3 regions of the Pseudarthrobacter sp. MOO13 genome follow, and region 3 is predicted to be linked to each of the others. Evidence: riboswitches for the same ligand, from Rfam matches in the RefSeq annotation. Region 3 holds a riboswitch; each other region holds the start of a gene.
What was found. Region 3 has a riboswitch for thiamine pyrophosphate ahead of thiC (phosphomethylpyrimidine synthase ThiC). Riboswitches for the same ligand answer to the same signal wherever they lie in the genome.
Positions count from the first base shown of each region.

Region 1: another riboswitch for thiamine pyrophosphate. It lies ahead of AC4EEO_RS00400 (ECF transporter S component); the one in region 3 lies ahead of thiC (phosphomethylpyrimidine synthase ThiC).
Region 2: another riboswitch for thiamine pyrophosphate. It lies ahead of thiO (glycine oxidase ThiO); the one in region 3 lies ahead of thiC (phosphomethylpyrimidine synthase ThiC).

Region 1 covers NZ_CM177848.1:95,077-102,995, reverse strand. Annotated here, with positions in the region: gene AC4EEO_RS00405 (ABC transporter ATP-binding protein) at 1-1,316, opposite strand, end outside; gene AC4EEO_RS00400 (ECF transporter S component) at 1,316-1,939, opposite strand; TPP riboswitch at 2,007-2,147, opposite strand; gene AC4EEO_RS00395 (DUF4235 domain-containing protein) at 2,367-2,630, shown strand; gene mnhG (monovalent cation/H(+) antiporter subunit G) at 2,631-3,044, opposite strand; gene AC4EEO_RS00385 (MrpF/PhaF family protein) at 3,034-3,312, opposite strand; gene AC4EEO_RS00380 (Na+/H+ antiporter subunit E) at 3,309-3,854, opposite strand; gene AC4EEO_RS00375 (Na+/H+ antiporter subunit D) at 3,851-5,452, opposite strand; gene AC4EEO_RS00370 (Na(+)/H(+) antiporter subunit C) at 5,449-5,970, opposite strand; gene AC4EEO_RS00365 (Na+/H+ antiporter subunit A) at 5,967-7,919, opposite strand, start outside.
Region 2 covers NZ_CM177848.1:1,221,481-1,229,399, reverse strand. Annotated here, with positions in the region: gene thiO (glycine oxidase ThiO) at 1-1,054, opposite strand, end outside; TPP riboswitch at 1,050-1,168, opposite strand; gene thiE (thiamine phosphate synthase) at 1,196-1,888, shown strand; gene AC4EEO_RS05810 (RNB domain-containing ribonuclease) at 1,918-3,429, shown strand; gene AC4EEO_RS05805 (DEAD/DEAH box helicase) at 3,721-5,388, shown strand; gene AC4EEO_RS05800 (DNA-methyltransferase) at 5,397-6,269, shown strand; gene AC4EEO_RS05795 (PHP domain-containing protein) at 6,283-7,131, opposite strand; gene AC4EEO_RS05790 (aminopeptidase P family protein) at 7,211-7,919, shown strand, end outside.
Region 3 covers NZ_CM177848.1:1,564,789-1,572,707, forward strand. Annotated here, with positions in the region: gene ffh (signal recognition particle protein) at 1-52, shown strand, start outside; gene AC4EEO_RS07290 (alpha/beta hydrolase) at 95-829, shown strand; gene thiC (phosphomethylpyrimidine synthase ThiC) at 826-2,676, opposite strand; TPP riboswitch at 2,672-2,779, opposite strand; gene AC4EEO_RS07300 (amidohydrolase family protein) at 2,860-3,942, shown strand; gene AC4EEO_RS07305 (VOC family protein) at 4,043-4,918, shown strand; gene AC4EEO_RS07310 (hypothetical protein) at 5,082-5,537, shown strand; gene rpsP (30S ribosomal protein S16) at 5,757-6,179, shown strand; gene AC4EEO_RS07320 (RNA-binding protein) at 6,181-6,423, shown strand; gene rimM (ribosome maturation factor RimM) at 6,543-7,088, shown strand; gene trmD (tRNA (guanosine(37)-N1)-methyltransferase TrmD) at 7,089-7,901, shown strand.

The DNA.
Region 1 (7,919 bases), 1.5 Mb from region 3:
TCACCGCCGGACAATGTGTAGGGATTGGCGTCCACCAGCTGGGTGAGCCGCAGCCGCTCCAGCAGCTCCTCCACCCGGTCCTCGCCGTGGCCCAGGTGCCGCGGCCCGAACAGCAGCTCGTCCAACACCTTGCCCGTCACGAACTGGTGCTCCGGTTCCTGGAACACGGTGCCCACCCGTGAGATCAACTGCTCTGCCTTCCACGCGTAGGGGTCGATCCCGGCACCGCGGCTCAGGTCCACCGCGGCCGACACCTTTCCGGACACCGGTTCAAGGAGCCCGGCAAGGGTCAGTGCGAACGTTGATTTTCCGGCGCCGTTCGGGCCGGTGACGGCCAGCGCCTGGCCGGCCCGGACCTGCGCGGCAACACCCTCCTGGACAGGAACCGGCGGAATCTTCCGGAAGCCTTTGCGGCGGGGACGCTCGCGGGAGACCGCCAGGTCTTCGGCTGCAAGCAGGAGGTTGCCGGTTACGGCGGCCGGGATGCCGGACCGGCGGCGGGTGGCCGGCACATACCCCGGCACCCAGACTCCGGCCGCCGTCAGCATGGCCCGGGCCTCGCTGAGCACCCGGTCCGGAGGTCCGTCCAGGAGCACGGCGGGATCCGAGGCGGAGCCCGGCTGCAGGACCACGATCCGGTCCACCAGGTCCTTCCAGACGGAAACCCGGTGCTCCACCACCACCAAAGTGGCCCCGGTCTTGTCCAGGCAGCGTGCCACGGCGTCCCGGACCTCCAGCACTCCGTCCGGGTCGAGGTTGGCGGTGGGCTCGTCCAGCAGGATCAGCCCGGGACGCATCGCAAGGATGCCCGCCAGCGCCAGGCGCTGTTTCTGACCGCCGGAGAGGGCCGACGTCGGGTGGTCCAGCGGGAGGTGGGACAGTCCGACGTCGGCAAGCGCCTCGTGCACGCGCGCCCAGATGGCGTCGCGGGGCACGGCAAGGTTCTCGGCGCCGAAGGCGACGTCGTCCCCCACCCGGGAGAGGACCACCTGCGTCTCCGGGTCCTGCTGCATCAGGCCGGAGCGGCCGCGACGCTCGCGGGGAGGGGCGCCGTCAACCAGCAACGAACCGGACTCGTCCGCATCGCCGGCCTCGCCGTCGTCGTTGATGTCGCCCAGGACCCCGGCGAGGGCATGCAGGAGCGTCGACTTCCCGGCACCCGAGGGACCGAGCAGGAGTACCCGCTCGCCGGGGCGGATATCCAGGTCGAGGGCGTGGACGGCAGGTTTGGCCCTACCGGCATGCCGCCAGCCCCAGCCGCGGGCCGTGACGGCGGCAGGGCGCACGCCTCCTGCGGCGTCCTGGGAAGGTGCCATCAGGAGAAAACTGGCTCCGTTGCAGCCTTGCGGGACGCGAAGGAACTCAGCACCCCGGTGCGGGCCAGGCCGCGGGTGGCGAGCCAGGACAACGCGCCCGCCAGCACGGCGCCGGACACCGTGGTCAGGACGATGTAGGCGAGCTTGTCCGCCCCGGAGTAGGCAATGTTCCAGCCCCACGGTGCGAATGAGTCATTCAGGCCGCAGAAGAAGCCCGCGGCCGCCCCCGCCACGAGGGAGACGGGCAGGTTGAACTTGCGGTAGACGAAGACCGCGAAGATGATTTCCGCGCCCAACCCCTGGATGAAACCGGAGAAAAGGACGGAGGCGCCGTATTGGGAACCCATCAGGAGCTCGCCCGTTGCGGCCACAGTTTCGCAGAACAGGGCGGCTCCGGGTTTGCGGATGATGAGCATTCCCAGCACGCCGGGAATCATCCAGCCGCCGGCCAGGATCCCGGTCAAGGGCGGGTAGGCGGCGTTCATGGGGGCCGACAGGGCGGCGGCGCCCTGGTCCCAGGCCCAGAAAATGACCCCGCCGGCGATGGCCACCAAGGCCGCCACCACGATGTCGACGACGCGCCAGGACTTACTGGTGGTCTTCTTGATTGCAGCAGTACTCATGTGATCCTCCTGGGTAACAGGAGGGGAAAGTGGCTCCGGCTGGCGGACCGTTGCCGGTCCGGCCGGACACTTTGAGAACTCGACTCCCTTGCGCCGGTACTAACCGGATCAGGTTCGAGGGTCTGCGGCTGTCCCGCACTCTCAGCGCCCACCTGCGGTTCCCGGCATGGCCAGGTTGTCCGACGGCGGCGCTCCCCTGTCGTTTTTGAATGTTGATGTTCGCGTGTAGATACTGCCCGGTTTGGGCGTGGTCAAGTTTACACCTGGCGGGGGCTGGGCGGCGGCCATGCCGGCTGTTGAACCGGATGTGACCGCGGACCGCCGTCAGCGGGCCCGAGAGGATGCCGGCCATGCCCTTGCCCGGACCGGTCCGGGTGTACGGCTAGGCTGGAGGCAGTCCGTTTTCCGCCCGCAAGGAGTACTAGGAATGAACCTCTTCATCAAGCTGCTCGGTACCGCGGTGAGCCTGGGCGCAGGCCTGGTCGGCACCAAGCTCGTCAACACCATCTGGGAGAAGACCACCGGGCAGAAGCCGCCCAGCGGCAAGGGCGAGGACGTGCCCACCAGCCTGCGGTCGGCCTTGACTTTCGCACTGATCTCCGCGTCCGTCAGCGCCATCATCCAGGTCCTGGCCAACCGGGGCACCCAGCGCGCCATCACCCGCTTCGCCAAGACGCAGGACATCGTCTAGCTACTGGCGGTTTTCGCCGTCGTCGCGGTTGTCCGTCAGGGCAGCCTCGGCGGCGGCTTTTTGCACTACGGCCTCAAGCTCATCGGCGGCGAGCAGCTCCCGGTGCAGGTGCTTGGTGCGATAGCCGGCCCGGCCCACCATGTGCGCGGACACCGGCACCGTGAGCAGCTGGAAGATCCAGGCCACCACCAGGACCGGCCAAACCCACCAGTTGCGCATCTGCAGCCCAATGGCTGCCAGCAGCAGGAACAGGCCCAGGACCTGCGGCTTGGTGGCGGCGTGCATGCGGCTCATCAGGTCCGGGAAGCGGAGCAGCCCGATGGCGGCGCCCAGGGACAGGAGCGCACCCGCCACCATGAACACCGCGGAGGCAAGGTCGATCCACGCGTCCGCGCCGGAAAAGTCAGGATTCATGGGGGTTCACCCTCCGGTCGGCGACGAACCGGGCCACCGTGACCGACCCGATGAACCCAATGATGGAGATGGCCACCACCAGCATCAGGTTGTTCAGGTGCCGGTTCACGGCCATGTCCACGCACAGGGCCCCGCCCAGGATGGCGAGCAGGACATCGGCCGCAAGCACCCGGTCCAGCAGCGAAGGGCCGCGGGCAATCCTGATGATGGCCCCGCCCGCGGCGAGGGAGAAGATGACGGCCGTGACCGCCAGGACAACAGGCATCATGCGGACGCCTCCATTCGGACGGCTTCGAGTTCTTCGGCGGACCCCATGATGCGGATCAGGCCCGCTTCGATGGACCGGACCTCGTTCCGCAGGCCCTCGATGTCCTGCTTGGAGGTGATGTTGAGTGCATGCAGGTACAGGGTGGAGGCCGGGCGGTCCACCTCCACCACCAGGGAGCCGGGAATCAGGGAGATCACGTGCCCGGTGGCGGTGACGATCAGGTCCTGGTGGCTCCGGAGCTTCACCGCGACGACGGCGTTGGTCACCTTGGGTCCGCGGACGGTGGCCAGGTACAGGACCTGGCCGCTGGCAACCACCACTTTCGCCAGGAAGGCAAAGGCGAAGGGCACGGCGTACAGGATGTTGAACCGGCCGCTGAGTTCCACCGGCGGAAGGTAGAACAGCCTGGCAACGCCTACCGCCAGCAGGGCACCGAAGAGCAGGTTCCCGGGGCTGAAGTCCTGCCACAGGGCGCCCCACACGATCACCAGCCACACCAGGAGGGGAAGCTCCTGCCGCAGCGAAATCCGTTTGCGGCTCATCGTCCTCCTCCCGTCACGGTGGCCGGAACGGCGGTATTGCTGCCGAGGACCGACTGGATGTAGGGGGCCCGGTCCAGCATGTCCCGCGCAGCCTGGTCGGAGAGCCCGAACAGCGGCCCGGCGAACACGGTGAGCGCGACGCCGAGCACCACCAGGCCAAGGGTTGATCCCACCATGGTGCGCGGCAGGAGCGTGACCGTGTTGAGTTTGGCGCCCGGACCGGCGGCGCGCCCCGAGGGGCCGGCCAGCAGCACGGGGTCCGGATGTTCGGCGTCCTCCGGCTTCCGCCAGAACGCCCGGTTCCATACGCGGGCGATGGCCAGCAGCGTCAGCAGGCTGGTCAGCACCCCGCCGATCACCAGTGCGTAGGCCAGCGGGGTCCCCAGCTCAATGCCGGCCTGCAGCAGGCCCACCTTGCCGAGGAACCCGGAGAACGGGGGGATGCCGGCCAGGTTCATGCCGGGGATGAAGAACAGCATTGCCAGCAGGGGCGAGAGCTTGGCCAGGCCGCCCAGCCGGTCAACGGAGGAGCTGCCGCCGCGGCGTTCGATCAGGCCGGTCACCAGGAACAGGCTGGTCTGGATGGTGATGTGGTGGGCCACGTAGAAGACCGCAGCCGCCAGCCCGGCCACGGAGGACATGGCCAGCCCGAACACCATGTACCCGATGTGGCTGACCAGGGTGAACGAGAGCAGACGTTTGATGTCGCTTTGCGCCAGCGCACCAAGGATGCCCACCACCATGGTCAGCAGCGCCACCACCATCAGTGGCGTGTTCAGGGTGTCGCCGGGGAACAACAGCGTCTCGGTCCTGACCATGGCGTACACGCCCACCTTGGTCAACAGGCCGGCGAACACGGCGGTGACGGGTGCCGGCGCCGTGGGGTAGGAGTCGGGGAGCCAGAAGGACAGCGGGAAGACGGCGGCCTTGATGCCGAACGCCACCAGCAGCATGACGTGCAGCAGGGTCCTGGTGCCTTGGTCCAGGTCGCCCAGCTTGAGGGCGAGGTCAGCCATGTTCACTGTCCCGGTTGCGCCGTACACCATGGCGATGGCGATCAGGAACAGCACGGAGGACACCACCGACACCACCACGTAGGTGACGCCGGCGCGGATCCGGGGCCCGGTGCCGCCCAGGGTCATCAGCACGTAGCTTGCGGTCAGCAGGATCTCGAAGCCTACGTAGAGGTTGAAGAGGTCGCCGGAGAGGAACGCGTTGGACACCCCTGCCACCAGGATCAGGTAGGTGGGGTGGAAGATCGAGACCGGTGCGTCTTCGTCGCCGTCGGCCATGCCTTGCCCGGTGGCGTACACCAGCACGGCGAGGCTCACTGCCGAGGAGACCACCAGCATCAGCGAGGAGAACTGGTCCACCACCATCACGATGCCCCAGGGCGGCAGCCAGCCGCCGATGGTCACCGCGGCGGTCCCGCTGTTCCACGCGGACGCCAACAGGAGGCATTCGAGGGCCAGGGTGAGTGACAACAGTCCGATGCTGACCGCCCGCTGGGCCCGGGAGTGCCGGATCAGGAGGAAGGTCAGTGCGGCGCCCAGGATGGGAAGGACGACGGCGAGCGGGGCCAGGCTGGCGATGTTCACTTTTTGCCGCCTTCCGGGCCGGATTCGATGGTGAGCGAGCCGGGCTGTTCTTCCGCGGCTGCCTGTTCGGCCGGCATTTCCCGGCCTCCCGCCGTGACGGTGGCGAGCGGAAACTCGGATGTTTCGGCCGGGATTTCGGCGTCGTCCTCCGCGTCGAAGCTCGGTGTTTCCGCCACCCGGAGGTCCTCCACGTCGTCCTGGATATCGTCCTGGCGGGCCAGGACCCACGTGCGGTAGATGATGCCCAGCATGAACGCCGTGACGGCGAAGGAGATCACGATCGAGGTCAGGATCAAGGCTTGCGGCAGGGGGTCGTTGTAGTCACCGGCGGGGGTGTCCTTGGTGAAGAACGGAGCCAGGCCGGCGTATCCCCCGGTGGAGAGGATCAGCAGGTTGGTGGCGTTGGCCAGCAGCATCAGCCCAAGCAGGACGCGGGTGAGGCTGCGTTCGAGGATCAGGTAGATGCCGCAGGCATAGAGGGCGCCCATGACGATCAGCAGGGTCAGGTTGACGCTCATGCGTTGCCCTTTGCGGTGGTCTCGGCAGGAATACGGTCCGGTTCCTGGTCCTGCTGTGCCGGTTCAGGCCCGGCCGCAGCGGACCGTTCTTCCATGTGTTCATCGATCTCGGCACCCAGGCTGCGCAGCACGTCGAGCACCAGGCCCACCACCACCACGTACACGCCGATATCGAAGATGGTGGAGGTGACGAACTTGATGTCGCCGAAGACGGGCAGCCACACCTCGATGATGGCGGACTGGAACACCTGGCCGCCCAACAGCAGGGGCGTCACGCCGGAGGCAGCGGCCAGGGCCAGGCCGGTGCCCAGCAACGCACCGGCGCTCAGCGGTGCGGCTTCCCTCAGTTCGAACCGCCCGCCGGCCAGGTAGCGGATGGTCAGGGCCAGGCCGGCGGTCAGGCCGCCGGCGAAACCGCCGCCGGGCAGGTTGTGGCCGGCCAGCAGCAGGTAGAGCGAGAAGATGATCATCGAGTGGAACATCAGGCGGGTGACCACCTCGAAGATGATGGAGCGGCGTTCCGGGGCGAGGGTCCTGCCCGCCACGATCCAGGCGTCCCGTGCCGAGGCGGCGAACTTCCGGCTGATGGCCAGCGCCGCACCGTCGCGGGACCCGGGGTCCACGCCGTGGTACCGCCCCACGGTGCCCTCGGCAACGGAGGCGGACCGTTGCAGGCGGTCTCCGCGGCCGCGGACGAAGATCAGGCTGGCCACGCCGGTGGCGGCCAGGGCCAGGACGCTGATCTCGCCGAAGGTGTCCCACGCCCGGATGTCCACGAGCGTCACGTTCACCACGTTCAGGCCGCCGCCGCCCTCGTAGGCGAGCTGCGGGAACTGCAGGGACACCGGGATGGCGGTCCTGGCTCCCATGGCGAAGATCGCGGCGAACACCATGGTCACGCCGAAGCCCAACCCGATGATGACGCGCAGCACCCGGTACTTTCCGCCGGTGCGGTCACGAAGCTCAGGAGGAAGGCTGCGCATGGCCAGGACGAACGCCACCAGGATGATGGTTTCCACCAGCATCTGGGTCAGGGCAAGGTCGGGGGCGCCCTGCAGGGCGAACATGAGGGCGATGCCGTACCCGGTGACGGAGACCATCAGCACCGCCAGGAAGCGCTTGTTGGCCTTGACGGCGGCAAGGGCGCCAATCACGATGCCCGCGCCGGCCACGAGCTGCAGCGGCGAGTGCGGGTCCACGAGGTAGATGTCCTGCGGCAGGGCATTGCCGCTGAGCAGGATGGCGGTGAGCGGCAGGACGAACGCCACGCTGAGGATTACGGCGAGGTAGAAGTAGAGGGAACCGCGCTGGGTCCGGCCCGTGATCCAGACGGCGGCGTCGTCCAGGGCGCCGATGGTGAGCTGGTAGCCCCGGTCGCCGTCCACCCAGCCCGGAACCCGTGCCTGCGCCCTGGCCACGGCGTTGCGGCCGACGTACATCGCCAGGCCCAGCACGAACGTGACGGCCGTCAGCCCCAGTGCGGGGGTGAAACCGTGCCACAGCGCCAGGTGGCCGGCCTGCTCAGCCGGCGTTCCGGCGTCGGGCGCCGTGGAGGCGAACAGCGCCGCGTAAGGCTGGATCCAGGCGTCAACCGGTACCGGCCAGAGCCCGTAGGCGATGGTCAGGAGGCTCAGGACCGCGGGCGCGGCAAGGAAGGAGGGCCGGATGGCTTTGAACGGGGTGGGCTCCACGCCGGGCTTCGCCGCGAAGGCACCCCACATGAACCTGGCGCTGTAGGCGAAGGTCAGGATGGATCCCACCACCAGGCCGGCCAGCACCACCATGCCCCACGGACCGGCATGCGGGCCGGTGGCGTGGTGCACGAACGCTTCGAGTACCGATTCCTTGGCCACAAACCCGGCCAGCAGCGGCACCCCGGCCATGGAGGCCGCACCGATGCCCGCCACGACGCCCAGGGCCCGCGAGGACCGGAAGACGCCGGAGAGTTT
Region 2 (7,919 bases), 340 kb from region 3:
GCAAGGGTGCATTGTCGGGGGTTCCGGGGCGCGCCCGGGCGGTGCATTCCAGGAGTTCAAGTTCGGCGACGGCGGGAACCAGCGCCTGGGCGTCCCGGAGAAGCTGGTAGACGCTCCCGGCGCTCACGGCGTCGGAGAGGGCGTCCTCCCGTTGGGACGCGCCGATGACTGCCGTGCCATCCTCCCGGGGCACGATGTACACCGGGATCCCGTGGACCAGCCCACGCACCGTGGCTGTCACCAACGGGCGGAGGTGCTGCGGCACGGAAAGCCGGAGGATGTCCCCGTGCACCGGCCGCAGCGGCAGGTCAAGGCCGTGGGGCAAGCCGTCAAGGGACGCCGCGTGCAGGCCGTTGGCCACGACAGTTTCCCCCGCCAGGACTGTGCTGCCGCTCCCAAGGCGGACGCCGGCCACCGTCCCGTCCTTCCACAGCAGTCCGGCCGCCCGCTCCGGGACGGCAAAACCTTCCGTTGCACCGGCAACCGCCACCGTCGGGGTTTCCCGTACCGTTGCGGCGAGCGCCAGGCGCACGGACGCTATCAGCCTCCTCGGGTCCACCTGGTGGTCGGCCGGGGTGTCCAGCGCACAGGAGATCCCCGGGCTCAGCAGGGGTTCGCGGCTGCGGGCTTCACGCACGGTCAACGGTGCCACCTCCAGGCCGCTGGCCTGCTGCACTGCGCGCAGGTCCATCAGCGCCCGCCGGTCGGCAGCGTCGACACCGACAGCGAGGGTGGGTGTCATCAGGTAGCCGGTCCCGGCTCCGGCTGCTGCGGCGACGCCGGCAGCGAAGCCTGGCCAGCGGGATGATGCGTCGAGCATGAGTTCCAGGAGGTCCTCTTCCTGGTAGTGCAGCTCGCTGACGGGGGCCAGCATGCCGGCAGCGGCCCAGCTGGCGCCGGCGCCGGGCGCGTCATCGATGAGGGCAACGGACCTGCCGGAGCGCTGGATCTCCCAGGCGATTCCGTGTCCCACCACTCCGGCGCCGATGACGGCGACGTCGGCCCGGATGGCGTCATCGCCAAGTCCGGGCAGGCAGTTCCTGGTGCTGGTCATGGTGTGGTTCCTTCCCTACGCCGGTATTAGCCGGATCAGGTCAAGCGGTCGGCTCCGACGCCCTCTCAGCCCGGCGCTTTGTGACAGCTGCCGCGGGCTCCCGCAGTACCAGCCCAGTTTAGAGGAACTAGGCTGGCAGGCATGAATATGTCCCCCTCCTCCTTTCCTGCCCTTGGGGCGGCCCGACTGTACCTCTGCACGGATGCGCGCCGGGACCGCGGCGACTTTGCCCGGTTCGTGGATGCCGCGTTCGCCGGGGGCGTGGACATCATCCAGTTGCGCGACAAGAGCATCGAGGCAGCCGAAGAACTGGACCTGCTGGCGGTCTTGAAGGAGGCCGCGGTTCGCCACGGGCGGCTTTGGGCCGTTAACGACCGGGCCGACATCGCGGTGCTGTCCGGCGCACCGGTGTTCCACATCGGCCAAAAGGACCTCCCGTTGGCTGCGGCCCGGACGCTGGTCAACGGCAATGCGGCCATCGGGCTGTCCAGCCACAGCCCGGAGCAGGTGGATGCCGCCCTCTCCGCCGCTGCCGGGCCTTCCCACCTGGACTACTTCTGCGTGGGGCCTGTCTGGGCCACGCCCACCAAACCCGGCCGGACCGCCGTCGGGCTGGACCTGGTGAAGTACGCCGCCAAGGCCGCCGCGGAAGTACCCAACCCGGTGCCGTGGTTTGCCATCGGGGGCATAGACCACGGGAACGTGCACCAGGTGGCGGAGGCAGGAGCACGGAGGATCGTGGTGGTGCGTGCCATCACGGAGGCGTCGGATCCCGCGGCCGCTGCGGCCTCCCTGCTCGACGCGCTGGACGCTGCCGGCCCCGGGCCTGCGTAAACCCGGGACTTGGAGTTACGCTGACTTTTGTGTCACATCATCGGTTGGCTCCCAATGTCCGCGACCACCGGAACGCCTTGGAAGAGGCACTGGGCGCGTTGCGGACCGAACTCGAACTGCCGGGGCCTTACCCGGCCGCGGCAGTGGACGACGCCCGCGCCGCCGTGGCGGCCCTGAAACTGCCGTCCTATGACCTGACCGCCGTCGCATTCGTGACCATCGACCCCGCCTCGTCCACGGATCTGGACCAAGCCGTGTTCATCGAGCCGGACGGGGGCGGCTACCGGGTGCTGTACGCGATCGCCGATGTTCCTGCATTTGTTGCGCCGGGTGGTCCGCTGGATGCTGAAACCAGGCGCCGCGGGCAGACGTTCTACGCTCCCGACGGCCGGATCCCGCTGCACCCGGAGGTCATCAGCGAAGGGGCCGGGAGCCTGCTGCCGGGCCAGGAGTGTCCGGCTTTCGTCTGGGAATTCACGCTCGACGCCGACGCAGCAGTGACGTCCGTGGGCGTCAGGCGGGCGCGGATCCGCAGCCGCGACAAGCTCAGCTACAAAGGTGCACAAGCAGCCCTCGACGCCGGCACCGCTCCCCCCGTGCTGCAACTGCTCCGGGAAGTGGGGCTGAAACGGGTGGCGCTGGAGCGGGAGCGCGGGGGCGCCAGCCTCAACATGCCGGAGCAGGAGATCGTTCAGCTGCCCGACGGCGGCTACCGGATCGACGCCGCCCCGCAGCTTCCCGTGGAGGACTGGAACGCGCAGATTTCGCTGATGACGGGGATGGCGGCCGCCCAGCTCATGCTGGAAGGCAAGGTGGGCATCCTGCGCACCATGCCGGCCCCGGATGAGCGGTCGCTGAGGCATTTCCGGCTGCAGACCGAAGTGCTGGGCAGGCCGTGGGACGGCGAAGTCAGCTACGGCGAGTACCTGCGGTCGCTTGACCCCACCGATCCCCGCCAGCTGGCCATCATGCATTCGGCCGGGATGCTGTTCCGGGGCGCGTCCTATACGGCGTTTGACGGGACGGTCCCGGACGACGGCATCCAGTCGGCCATCGGCGCCGCCTACGCCCACACCACCGCCCCGCTGCGCCGGCTGGTGGACCGCTTCGTGCTGGTGATCTGCGAAGCCCTCAGCAACGGCGGTGATGTTCCGGGCTGGGCACGGGAGGCGCTGCCGCTGCTGCCGGGAATCATGGCCGGTTCCGACCAGCTGGCGTCGCGGATGGAGCGGATGGCGCTGGACACGGTGGAGGCGGCATTGCTGCTGAACCACATCGGCCAGGAATTCGACGCGATCGTGATTTCCGGGTCCAAGCCCCAGAACGGAAACGGCAACGGATCCGCCAAGAACGGCAATGGAAACGGCAACGGAGCCACCAAGAACGGCAACGGGAACGGCAGTTCCGGGATCATCCAGATCGCCGAACCGGCGGTGACGGCCCGCTGCGCCGGCGAGCTGACGTCCGGTACCAAGGTGCGCGTCCGGCTGCTGTCCTCCGACATCACCACCCGGCAGATCCACTTCGAACTGGTTCCATAAGGGCCCTATGGACGCGGCAGGAAGGGGCAACACGGGGATTTCGCCCCTGTACGGCTAGACTGGGAAGGTAGAACTGGATGCCCGGTCGTTGATTTCCTTGATTTGAAACCAACAAGCCCGCCCCTACGCGATCTTGAGATTTGCCCGTTGGTCACCAGTGCCAGCATTAGATAGCCCGCGATCGGCTTCCACTGGATTAGCTTGCGCGCCCGAGCGTGCTCCGGAACGGCCAGGACTGGCCGGCCCGTTGAGCAGGCAGCGCCATTGCCCAAATGAATAAGGAAACTCCCCGTGAGTGAATTGCATACCCACCAGCTCCTGACCGATGCGTCCGGCACCGAGACCATCGAGCCGGAAGAGACCATCATCTCGGACGAGACCCCGCACGAGATCGCGGAGAAGTCCTTTGCCGACTACAACGTCCGCGCGGATATTGTCGAGTCCCTCGCCGACGCCGGGATCACGCACCCCTTCCCCATCCAGGCCATGACCCTGCCGGTGGCCTTGGCGGGCCACGACATCATCGGCCAGGCCAAGACCGGTACCGGCAAGACCCTGGGCTTCGGCATCCCGGCGCTGCAGCGGGTCATCGGACAGGACGACCCCGGCTACGCCAAATTGGCCGTCCCGGGCGCCCCGCAGGCCCTGGTCATCGTCCCCACCCGCGAGTTGGCAGTGCAGGTGGCCAACGACCTCCAAACGGCCTCCCGCAAGCGCAACGCCAGGATCACCACCATTTACGGTGGCCGCGCCTACGAGCCCCAGGTTGAAGCACTCCAGCAGGGCGTCGAAGTAGTAGTGGGTACCCCGGGGCGCCTGATCGACCTGTACAAGCAGAAGCACCTGAGCCTGAAGAACGTCAAGCTCGTGGTCCTCGACGAAGCCGACGAAATGCTGGACCTGGGCTTCCTGCCGGACGTTGAGACCCTGATCGCCGGAACCCCGGCTGTCCGCCAGACGCTCCTGTTCTCGGCAACCATGCCCGGCCCCGTCATCGCGATGGCGCGCCGCTACATGACCCAGCCCACCCACATCAGGGCAGCCGATCCGGATGATGAAGGCCTCACCAAGCGCGACATCCGCCAGCTCATCTACCGTGCGCACAGCATGGACAAGACCGAGGTGGTGGCACGCATCCTGCAGGCCCGGGGCCGTGGCCGGACCATCATCTTCACCAAGACCAAGCGCACCGCCGCCAAGGTGGCCGAGGAACTGGTGGACCGCGGTTTCGCCGCCGCAGCCATCCACGGCGACCTGGGCCAGGGCGCACGCGAACAGGCGCTCCGCGCGTTCCGGAACAACAAAGTGGATGTGCTGGTGGCAACGGACGTCGCCGCCCGCGGCATCGACGTGGACGATGTCACCCACGTGATCAACTACCAGTGCGTCGAGGACGAAAAAATCTACCTGCACCGGGTGGGCCGCACCGGCCGCGCCGGCAACAAGGGCACTGCAGTCACATTCGTCGACTGGGATGACATGCCGCGCTGGGCGCTGATCAACAAGGCCTTGGGCCTGAGCGTCCCCGAGCCCGTGGAAACCTACTCCTCCTCACCGCACCTCTACACTGACCTCGACATCCCCGAGGGCACCAAGGGACGTCTCCCGCGCGACAAGCGGACCTTGGCCGGCGTTGACGCCGAGGTGCTTGAGGACTTGGGCGAAACCGGCAAGAAGAACAGCCGCGGCGGCCGGGACGCCTCCCGTTCCCGCGAGCGCGACGGCCGGGGACGCGGAAAGGACGACGGCGGAAAGGCCGGCGGCCGGGACTCCGCCCGCTCCGGTGAGCGCCGTCGTCGTACCTCCGACTCCGCCCCTGCCGCGGACGCAGCCGCCCCCGCGGCCGACGGCGACCAGCCCTCGCGCACCCGCCGTCCCCGGACCCGCACCCGCCGCCGCAACGGCGAAGTGGTTGCCGCCGCGGACAAGGGCGGACAGCCCGGCAGCTCCGAGGGCTAACTGCGTCGATGACAGACACTGTTTGGGCGCCGGACGGCGGCAGCCTGGTGGTTCACGCGGACAACGCGGAGTACCTCCCAACACTGCCGGACGGCGCCTTCACGCTGATCTATGTGGATCCGCCCTTCAACACGGGCAGGCCGCAGCAGCGGCAGGAAACCCGGATGGTAGCCAACGCTGAAGGCAGCGGGGACCGGGTGGGTTTCAAGGGCCGTTCCTACGACACCATCAAGGGCGCACTGCACCGCTACGACGACGCGTTCAGCGACTATTGGTCCTTCCTGGAACCGCGGCTGGTGGAGGCGTGGCGCCTGCTGGCTGATGACGGCACCCTTTACCTGCACCTGGACTACCGCGAGGTGCACTACGCCAAGGTGATGCTGGACGCCATCTTCGGCCGGGCATGCTTCCTGAACGAAATCATCTGGGCGTACGACTACGGCGCCCGGGCGAAGAACCGGTGGCCCACCAAGCACGACAACATCCTGGTGTACGTCAAGAACCCGGCCAAGTACCACTTCGACAACGCCGAGGTGGATCGTGAACCCTACATGGCCCCCGGGCTGGTGACGCCGGCCAAGCGCGAACTGGGCAAGCTGCCTACGGACGTCTGGTGGCACACCATCGTCTCCCCCACCGGCAAGGAAAAGACCGGGTACCCCACCCAGAAGCCGGAAGGGCTGGTCCGCCGGATTGTGGCCGCCTCGTCCCGCCCCGGCGACTGGTGCCTGGACTTCTTCGCAGGCTCCGGCACCCTGGGCGCCGTGGCGGCCAAGCTTGGCCGGAAGTTCGTGTGCGTGGACCAGAACCAGCCCGCGATCGACATCATGGCCAAAAGGCTCGGTGCGCACGCCACCCTGGCCGTGTACCAGCCCACCTGACGCGCCCCCTTGATCAGGGGCGGATGACCGCGGCTCCGGTACCCAGTTCTTCGATCCGCGCCAGCATTCCGGGGGCAGTGACGTTCTCGCCGAGCAGATTCGGCTTGCCCGTACCGTGGTAGTCGGAGGAGCCGGTGACCAGCAAGCCATGCTTGGCGGCGAGCTTGCGCAAAAACGCCCGCCCCTCTTCCGGATTGTCCCGGTGGTCGATCTCCAGTCCCGCCAGTCCGGCGTCGATCATCTCTTGGTAGGTCCGCTCCCCCACGATCCGGCCCCGGGCCGACGCTACCGGATGGGCAAACACCGGCACGCCTCCCGCGGCACGGACAAGTTCGACGGCGGTGGCCGGGTCCGGTGCATAGTGCGGGATGAAGTAGCGGGACCGGGAGGTGAGGATCGAAGCGAACGCCTCGGAACGGTCTTCCACCACCCCCGCTGCCACCAGGGCATCAGCGATGTGCGGCCGGCCCAGGGTGGCGCCCGGAGCCACGTGGTGGATCACGTCGTCCCATGTCAGGGGGTAGTCCTCGGCCAGGATGGTGACCATCCGTTCGGCCCGCGTCAGGCGCGAGTCCTTGGCTTTGGTGATCTCCTCCAGCAGGCCTGGATGGGTGGGGTCCTGCAGGTAGCTCAGGAGGTGGACGCTGATGCCTTCCGCGGTCCGGCAGGAGACTTCCATGCCGGGAACCAGGGCCACGCCGTGCGTGACGGCGGCCGCGGCCGCCTCGGCCCAACCCGCGGTGGAATCATGGTCGGTCAAGGCCACCACGTCCAGGCCCGCACGCGCGGCAGAGGCCATGACGTCGGCGGGGGGCTCTGTCCCATCGGAGACGTTGGAGTGGGCATGCAGGTCAATCCTCACTTGTCCAGACTAGTGGACCCCGCCCCTGCCGCACCGGAGCCTGTTCGCATAGCCGCGACGCTGGTGAGACGATGGTGCCGTGAACCATGCCGATAACACCCAGAACTCTGCCTCCCAGCCGCTGGAGGAGCGCGTCAACAACCGCTCTCAGCGGCCCAGTTCCAACGCTTTCAAGGCCTTCATGGCCAGCAACTGGGCGCCGTCCAGCCAGGAACTCCCCCAGCGCGACGCCGTCGCCGGCTACGCCGCAACCCGGCGCAAGGCAATCTCCGCCCTGTTCAAGGGCGAACGGCTGGTCATCCCCGCCGGACCGCCCAAGGTCCGCTCCAACGACTGCGACTACCGCTTCCGGCCGCACTCCGGCTTCGCCCACCTGACGGGCCTCGGCCTGGACCACGAGCCGGACGCTGTCCTGATCCTGGACCCGGTGGAGGAAGGAACCGGCGACGACGGCGGCAACCACCGCGCCACGTTGTACTTCCGGCCGTTGGCGGGCAGGGACACCGAACAGTTCTACGCCGATTCCCGCTCCGGCGAGTTCTGGATCGGGGCGCGCCCCACCCTCGAAGAGTTCCAGGCCCGCCTGGGGCTGCCCACCGCCCACATCGACCAGCTCGAAACGGCCATCACCAAGGATGTCGGCGCTCCCGAGATCGGCGGCATCTCCATCCGCCTGGTCCGCAAGGTGGACGAAAACATCGACGCCCTGGTGGATACGGCCCGGTACAACACGGCGAAGGACCCGGAGAACCTGGACCTTGAGGTCCTGGACGCCCTGGACGAGAAGC
Region 3 (7,919 bases):
TCCGTCGCAGTTGAACCTCCCCAAGGGCTTCGACAAGTTCCTGGGCAAGTAGCAGTTCCCCACGGATGTCGGTGCCGTGGAATAGGGTTGGGTCATGTTCAAGCAGCGGGTAGTTTTCGTGCACGGCGCCGGTGCTTTCGGCGCCGCCGCGTGGCCCCGCCAGCACGGCATGGCGCTGTCTTTCGACGCCCTGTTCCTTCGCCGCCAGGGCTATGACGCCGTCGCGGAGCCGGTGGAATCATCATTTGCCGAGGACACTGCCATCGTGCTGCGGTCCCTGGCCGATGATGGCCGCGGCGCCGCCGGCGGACACGTGGTGGCGCACTCCCAGGGAGCCATTCCTGCCATGATGGCGGCCGTCGAACGCCCTGACCTCGTCTACTCCCTGACCCTGGTGGAACCGGCGTGCCTCTCCCTGACCGCGGAGCTGCCGGCCACGGCGGCACACATCAGCCTGATGAAGCCGCTTCTCGAGGTCCGCCACCAGCTCAGTGATGAGGACTTCCAACGGGAGTTCGTCCGGCGGGTCTATGCCACGGACCTGCAGCAGCCTGCCACCGCGGAGGAGAAACGGTCCGCGCGCCGGCTGCGGCTCCAGGTCCCGTCGTGGGAAGCGCCCCTGCATATTGTTCCCGGGGTCCCCACCTTGGTCCTGACCGGGGGCTGGGAGCCGCTGTACGAGGAGATTGCCGGTTACCTGCGGGAGACCGGTGCCCTGCACCGCGTTGCCGCGGGCGGGCACCGGCCCCATGATTCGGTGGAAGGCGACCGGACCATCAGGCAGTTCATCGGCGAGGTCAGCCGCAGCGAGCCGGCCCGGGCCTCCTAGCTGCCGGCGGGCACCTGCAACTCCGGAAGGTAGACCTTGCCGCCGGCGGCCAGGAACTCCTGGCTCTTCGCCCGCATCCCCGACGCCGCCTCAGTGAGCGCCGCCTGCGCCTCAGCCGAGCCGTATTCATTCCGGATGTCCTGGCTGATCCGCATCGAGCAGAACTTGGGTCCGCACATGGAGCAGAAGTGCGCCGTCTTGGCGGGTTCGGCCGGCAACGTCTCATCGTGGAACGATTCCGCCGTCTCCGGGTCCAGCGACAGCGCGAACTGGTCGCGCCAGCGGAATTCGAACCGGGCCTTGGACAAAGCATCGTCCCGCTCGCGCGCCCCCGGGTGTCCCTTGGCCAGGTCCGCTGCATGGGCCGCAATCTTGTACGTGATGACGCCGGTCTTCACGTCGTCTTTGTTGGGCAGGCCCAGGTGTTCCTTGGGCGTGACGTAGCAGAGCATGGCGGTGCCGTACCGTGCGATTTCGGTGGCCCCGATTGCCGAGGTGATGTGGTCGTAGCCGGGCGCGACATCGGTCACCAGCGGACCGAGCGTGTAGAACGGCGCACCCTTGCACAGCTCCTGCTGCCGCTCCACGTTTTCCCGGACCAGGTGGAACGGTACGTGCCCGGGGCCTTCGACCATCACCTGGACGTCGTACTCCCACGCGCGCTGCGTCAGCTCGGCCAGCGTATCCAGTTCAGCGAACTGCGCCGCGTCGTTGGCGTCCGCCGTGGAGCCGGGCCGCAACCCGTCCCCCAGGGAGAACGCGACGTCGTACTTCGCGAAGATTTCGCAAAGTTCGTCAAAATGCGTGTACAGGAAGTTCTCCTGGTGGTGGGCCAGGCACCAGCCGGCCATGATGGAACCACCGCGCGAGACGATGCCCGTCACCCGGTTGGCCGTGAGCGGGACGTACCGCAGCAGGACACCGGCGTGGATGGTCATGTAGTCCACACCTTGCTCGCACTGCTCAATGACGGTGTCCCGGAAGATTTCCCAGGTCAGCGCGTTGGCTTCGCCGTTGACCTTTTCCAGTGCCTGGTAGATCGGAACCGTTCCGATCGGGACAGGGGAGTTGCGGATGATCCATTCCCTGGTGGTGTGGATGTCGTCCCCCGTGGACAGGTCCATCACCGTGTCGGCACCCCATTGGGTGGCCCACTGCAGGTTGTCCACCTCTTCGGCGATGGAGCTCGTCACGGCAGAATTACCGATGTTGGCGTTGATTTTCACCAGGAACGCCTTGCCGATGATCATGGGCTCGGACTCAGGGTGGTTGATGTTGTTCGGGATGATGGCCCGACCGGCGGCTACCTCGCTCCTGACCAGTTCCACGTCGCAGTTTTCCCGCAGCGCCACGAAACGCATTTCCTGCGTGATGGTGCCCTGCCGGGCGTAGTGCATCTGGGTCACCGTATGGCCGTCGACGGCGCGGCGGGGCACCGGCCGGGCACCCTTCCACTCCGCGGAGGCAGCGCCCCGGCGCACGGCCGAGCGGCCGTCGTCGAGCAGGTTGCGTTCCCTGCCGGTGTAGGCCTCGGTGTCCCCGCGCGCCACGATCCATTCGGCACGGAAGGGCTCCAGGCCGCGGACGGGGTCGCTTCCCGGTCCGGCCGTCCGGTAGGTCCGGAAAGGTGCGTTCGGCTGCCCGTTGGGTGATGGCTCCAGCGCGATCTCGGTGACCGGGACCCGGATGCCGGAACCGGCGTCGTCGATGTAAGCCAGTGAATGCGACTTCAGCGACTGCGTCACCTGGACGTGGGATTCGCCACTGGATCCGGTGCCGGGTCCGTTGGCCGCATCGGAACCGGACGGCACCAGGGCAGGGTTCAACTGGGTGTTTTGTGTACTCAAGGGAATACTCACTTCCTTCGCCGGCATTACCCGGACAGGTTCAACGGTCGCAGGCTGCGGCAGCCCGATCTCAGCCCCTGCAGGGGCACCCGTGTGGTCAGCAACGAAGCTACCACAGCCCTCCGGAAGCCCGTTGTAACAATCGATGATGCTAGCCTGACCGGGCAACGAAAGGATGCCCGGATGGCAGGAATCATTCACTTTCGCGGACCCGTCCTGGCTGCACCGGACAGCCTGCGGCAGGGACTCTGGTCCGTGGGCGGCAAGCTCACGTTCCGCCCGCCCGCACAGCCACCCGACCGGGTATTCGACGGCTGGGTACTGCCGGGCTTCGTGGACGCCCATTGCCATATCGGGCTGGGGCCGGCCGGTCCGGTGGAGGCCGCCGTAGCGCAGGAACAGGCGCTTGCGGACCTCAACGCCGGAACCCTCCTGGTCCGTGATGCGGGTTCGCCCGCCGATACGCGCTGGATGCAGGGCGGCAAGGACTTCCCGGTGCTGATCCGCGCAGGCCGGCACATTGCCCGGACGCGGCGCTACCTGCGCGGTTTCGCCCACGAGGTCGAACCCGAGGACCTCGTTGAGGCCGTGCGCAAGCAGGCCCGGGACGGGGACGGCTGGGTCAAACTGGTGGGGGACTGGATCGACCGGGGCGCCGGTGACCTGGCGCCGTCCTTTCCTGCCGCCGTCGTCCGCGACGCGGTCCAGGCTGCACACGACGAAGGTGCCCGGGTAACGGCCCACTGCTTCGCCGAAGACACCCTGGACCAGATGCTCGACGCCGGCATCGACTGCATCGAGCACGCCACCGGGCTGCTGCCACGGCACCTGCCCCGGTTCGCCGGGCAGGGCGTGCCGATCGTGCCCACCCTCATCAACATCGCCACCTTCCCGGACATTGCCGCCCAAGCGGAGCCGAAGTTTCCACGGTACGCAGCCCACATGCGGTCCCTCTGGGAGCGGAGGCTGGAGCGCGTGGCCGAGGCCCACGCAGCGGGGGTGCGCATCTTCGCCGGAACAGACGCCGGCAGCGTCATCGGCCACGGCCGCATCGCGGACGAAATCCTCGCCCTGCACGGTGCGGGCCTGCCGATGACTGCAGCGCTGGATGCAGCGTGCTGGGCAGCCCGCCGCTGGCTCGGAGCGGACGGCCTGGAAGAAGGCGCACGCGCCGATGTGATCGTCTGTCGTGAGGACCCACGGGCGGTCCCGGAGACCATCGGCAGGCTGGAACACGTCGTGCTGGGCGGCCGCATTATCCGTTGACCCAACGTGGCCCCCGGGACTTGGAATAAATTGAAGCTTCAAGTAATTTTAAGAAGTGACAGGCCGCCATCGGGACGGCCGCCAATCCAAGGAGCCTCCAATGACCGCATCAGCCAACAGCCAGGACCTGCTTCCTGCCGACCTCGCCATGGGCACGGTGATGCTCAAGGTGGGGGACATGAAGGTCATGACCGACTACTACCAGCGCGCACTGGGCCTGGAGGTGGTGGCCGAGCAGGACGGCGGACTGTACCTGGGCCGCCTTGGCCGCCCCCTGGTGCACCTGGCTCCGGCCCCCGGGCTGAACCTGCCCGGCAGGGGAGAGGCCGGACTCTTCCACACCGCGCTGCTGTTTGAAGACCAGGCCTCCCTCGCCGCCACCATCGCCACCGCGGCCCAATACGAGCCGATGTCCTTCACCGGCAGCGCCGACCACCTGGTCAGTGAAGCCTTCTACTTCACCGATCCGGAAGGCAACGGCATCGAACTGTATTGGGACCGGCCGCGCAGCAACTGGTCCTGGAACGGGACGGACGTGGTGATGGACAGCCTTGCCCTTCCCCCGCAGCGCTACCTGGAGCAGCACCTCACCGAGGAATCGCTTGAGGGCCAGCGCGTGACGGCCGCAGGCGTGGGGCACGTCCACCTCCAGGTGGGAGATGTCCAGACGGCGCGCGACTTCTACGTGGGCACCCTCGGTTTCGAAAAGACGGCGGGCTGGCACGGGCAGGCCTTGTTCGTTTCCGCCGGGCGGTACCACCACCACATGGCCATGAACGTCTGGAACAGCCGCGGGGCCGGCCCCCGCAAGGACACCCTTGGGCTGGGTGAAGTCCTCATCGAAGTTCCGTCAGGGGACGACGTCGGCGCCTTGGCTGACCGCCTCAAGGTCGCCGGAGTGACCGCGCACCACACCGGTGCCGAACTCCGGTTCGAGGATCCGTGGCGCAACCGGCTGCGGGTGGCCGTCCGCTGAGCTGCGCTGCCGGCGGAGGCCGGCCGGTGCCGCGAACTGCCATCTGCGGCCCCGGCCCGGCGCGTGCGCCTGCCGGTGCCCAGCTACTAGGCTGATTCCGTACGGCCGGGACGCAGGCAGCGCCCGGCGCGCAGTTCCGCCAACGGAAGAAGGGCAAACAGCCATGGGCTTCACCGAGATCTTTGTTGCCACCCATGACGCCGCGCTCAAACGCGCCGGCCTCCTTGACGCAGGGAGCGCGCCCGCGGCAAACGCCGGTCCTGGCAGCCATGCCGTGCGGATCGAGGGAGTCAGCGACTTCGAAATCGAACAGCTCGGCGACCTCGCCGGGACTGCTGTCCACGCCGGTGGTGCCGACTATGAGCTGACCATGGTGGACGTCGCCAGTGACTCCCTCCTGGCAGTTCCGCCTGCCATGGTCCGTGCGCTGGCCGACCTCCTGTCCTACGAGACCGAAGGCGAGGGCAACGTCCTCGAGGACGTCGCCGAGCAGTGGGCCGCGCAGGACGACATGCCCTTCGGCGCGGCCCAGGCCCGGACCTACGTGGAGCAGCTCGCCAGGCTCGCGGCCGGGCTGGACGACGCCGAGCGGACCGGGCTGTACGTCTGGTCCGCCTGACCGGCGCCGCAGGGCCCATCCCGCGGCCGGCGCCGGCGCGAAGCGCCGCGACGCCGAGTCGAAATAAGTTCGCTGATCTGGCACAATAAACAGGTACTCGATCTGCGTGGCCCCTCTCTCCGCGTCCGGATCCTGTCCTTCGAACCCGCAAGTACGGCCCGCCCCACGGGTGCAGAACGCCGGGTTCACCCCTTTTCTGAAACAGGAGTGACCACAAAAGTGGCCGTAAAGATTCGCCTTAAGCGCTTCGGCAAGATGCGCGCCCCGTACTACCGCATCGTCGTCGCGGACTCACGCACCAAGCGTGACGGCCGCGCCATCGAGGAGATCGGCAAGTACCACCCCACCGAAGAGCCCTCGTTCATCGAGGTCAACTCCGAGCGTGCCCAGTACTGGCTGTCCGTCGGCGCCCAGCCGTCCGAGCAGGTTGCCGCCATCCTGAAGATCACCGGTGACTGGCAGAAGTTCAAGGGCCTCCCGGGCCAGGAAGGCACCCTCAAGACCAAGGTCGCGAAGGACGCTTTCGTAGCGCCGGAGAAGGGCTCGGTCATCATCCCGGAAGCCATCACCAAGAAGGCCTCCAAGTCTGACGCTGCCGAGGCCCCGGCCGACGCCGAAGCTGAGACCACCGAGGCTGAGTAGATTGCTGGCAGAAGCGCTGGAGCACCTGGTCCGTGGAATCGTTGATTCCCCGGACGACGTCAAGGTCAGTTCGAAGAACAACCGCCGCGGGGACACCCTCGAAGTGCGGGTTCACCAGGATGACCTCGGACGGGTGATTGGCCGCCAGGGCCGCACCGCACGCGCACTGCGCACCGTGGTGGCAGCACTGGCCGGCGGCGAACCGGTCAGGGTCGACGTCGTCGATACCGACCGCCGCCGCTGAGCGCTCGGCAACACTTAGTTCTGCTCCGGCCCCTCCACCACCTGGTGGAGGGGCCGGACTGCTTTGATCAACACAGTGCTTTCACCCCACACCAACCACAACCCGGAACAGAGGAACAGATGCAGCTTCAGGTGGCGCGGATCGGCAAGCCGCACGGCATTCGCGGGGAAGTCACGGTCCAGGTGCTGACCGATGCCCCCGACGACAGGTTTGTCCCCGGCACGGAGTTCGTCGTTGAACCCGCCGCGTCCGGGCCCTTGACGCTGGACAGTGCGCGCTGGAACAAGGACATCCTGCTCCTGGGCTTCGCGGAAGTGAAGGACCGGAACCAGGCCGAAACCCTCCGCGGCGCCAAGCTCTTCATCGAGACGGAAGAACTCGAGGAAGATGACGACGAAGGCTGGTACGAGCACGAACTCGTCGGCCTCCAGGCGCGGGTCGGCTCACAGGTGGTGGGAAAGGTGACAGCCCTGGCCACCATGCCCGTCCAGGACCTGCTGACCGTGACCACCCCGGCGGGCGAAGAGATCCTGGTCCCCTTCGTGGAGCAGATTGTGCCCGAGGTCAACCTTGAGGAGGGCTTCGTCCTGCTCACCCCGCCGGACGGCCTCTTTGAACTGAACGCCGGCGACGCCGCATCCCCGGAACCCGAAGGCCGGGAATAGATGCGGATCGACGTCGTCAGCATCTTTCCCGAATACCTTGCCCCGCTGGAGCTCTCACTGATCGGCAAGGCCCGCCAGGACGGGATCCTGGACCTGCACGTCCACGACCTCCGCAGCTTCACCACCGACAAGCACCGTTCCGTGGACGACACTCCGTACGGCGGAGGCGCGGGGATGGTCATGAAGCCCGAACCGTGGGCGCAGGCCCTCTCAGCGGTGGCCCAGGGCCGTCCCGATCCGCAGCACAAACCTGTCCTGATCGTTCCCTCTCCCGCCGGCGAGAGGTTCACCCAGGCCCTGGCTTATGAACTGGCCGAGGAAGAGCACCTTGCGTTCGCCTGTGGCCGCTATGAAGGCATCGACGAGCGCGTCATCGAGTGGGCGCAGGAGCACTTCACCGTCCGCCCCGTAAGCCTTGGCGACTACGTGCTCAATGGCGGGGAAGTCGCTGTCCTGGCCATGGTCGAGGCCATCGGCAGGCTCCTGCCGGGTGTGGTGGGCAACCCTGAGTCCTTGGTTGAGGAGTCCCACTCCGACGGCCTGCTGGAATATCCGGTCTACACCAAGCCGTCCGTATGGCGGGACCGCGAGGTCCCCGCGGTCCTGCTCAGCGGAAACCACGGCAAGATCGCGCAGTGGCGCCGGCACGAGCAATACCGCAGGACGGCCGAACGCCGCCCGGACCTCCTGGAGGCGTTCGACGCCGGCAATCTTCCGCGTGCCGACCGCACCGAACTGCACAACCTGGGGTATGACATCGTGGCCGGAAGGTTGGCCCGCCGCCCGGACGCCGGGCCGGGGGTACAGGAATAGCTCCCGCGCCGGACCCGA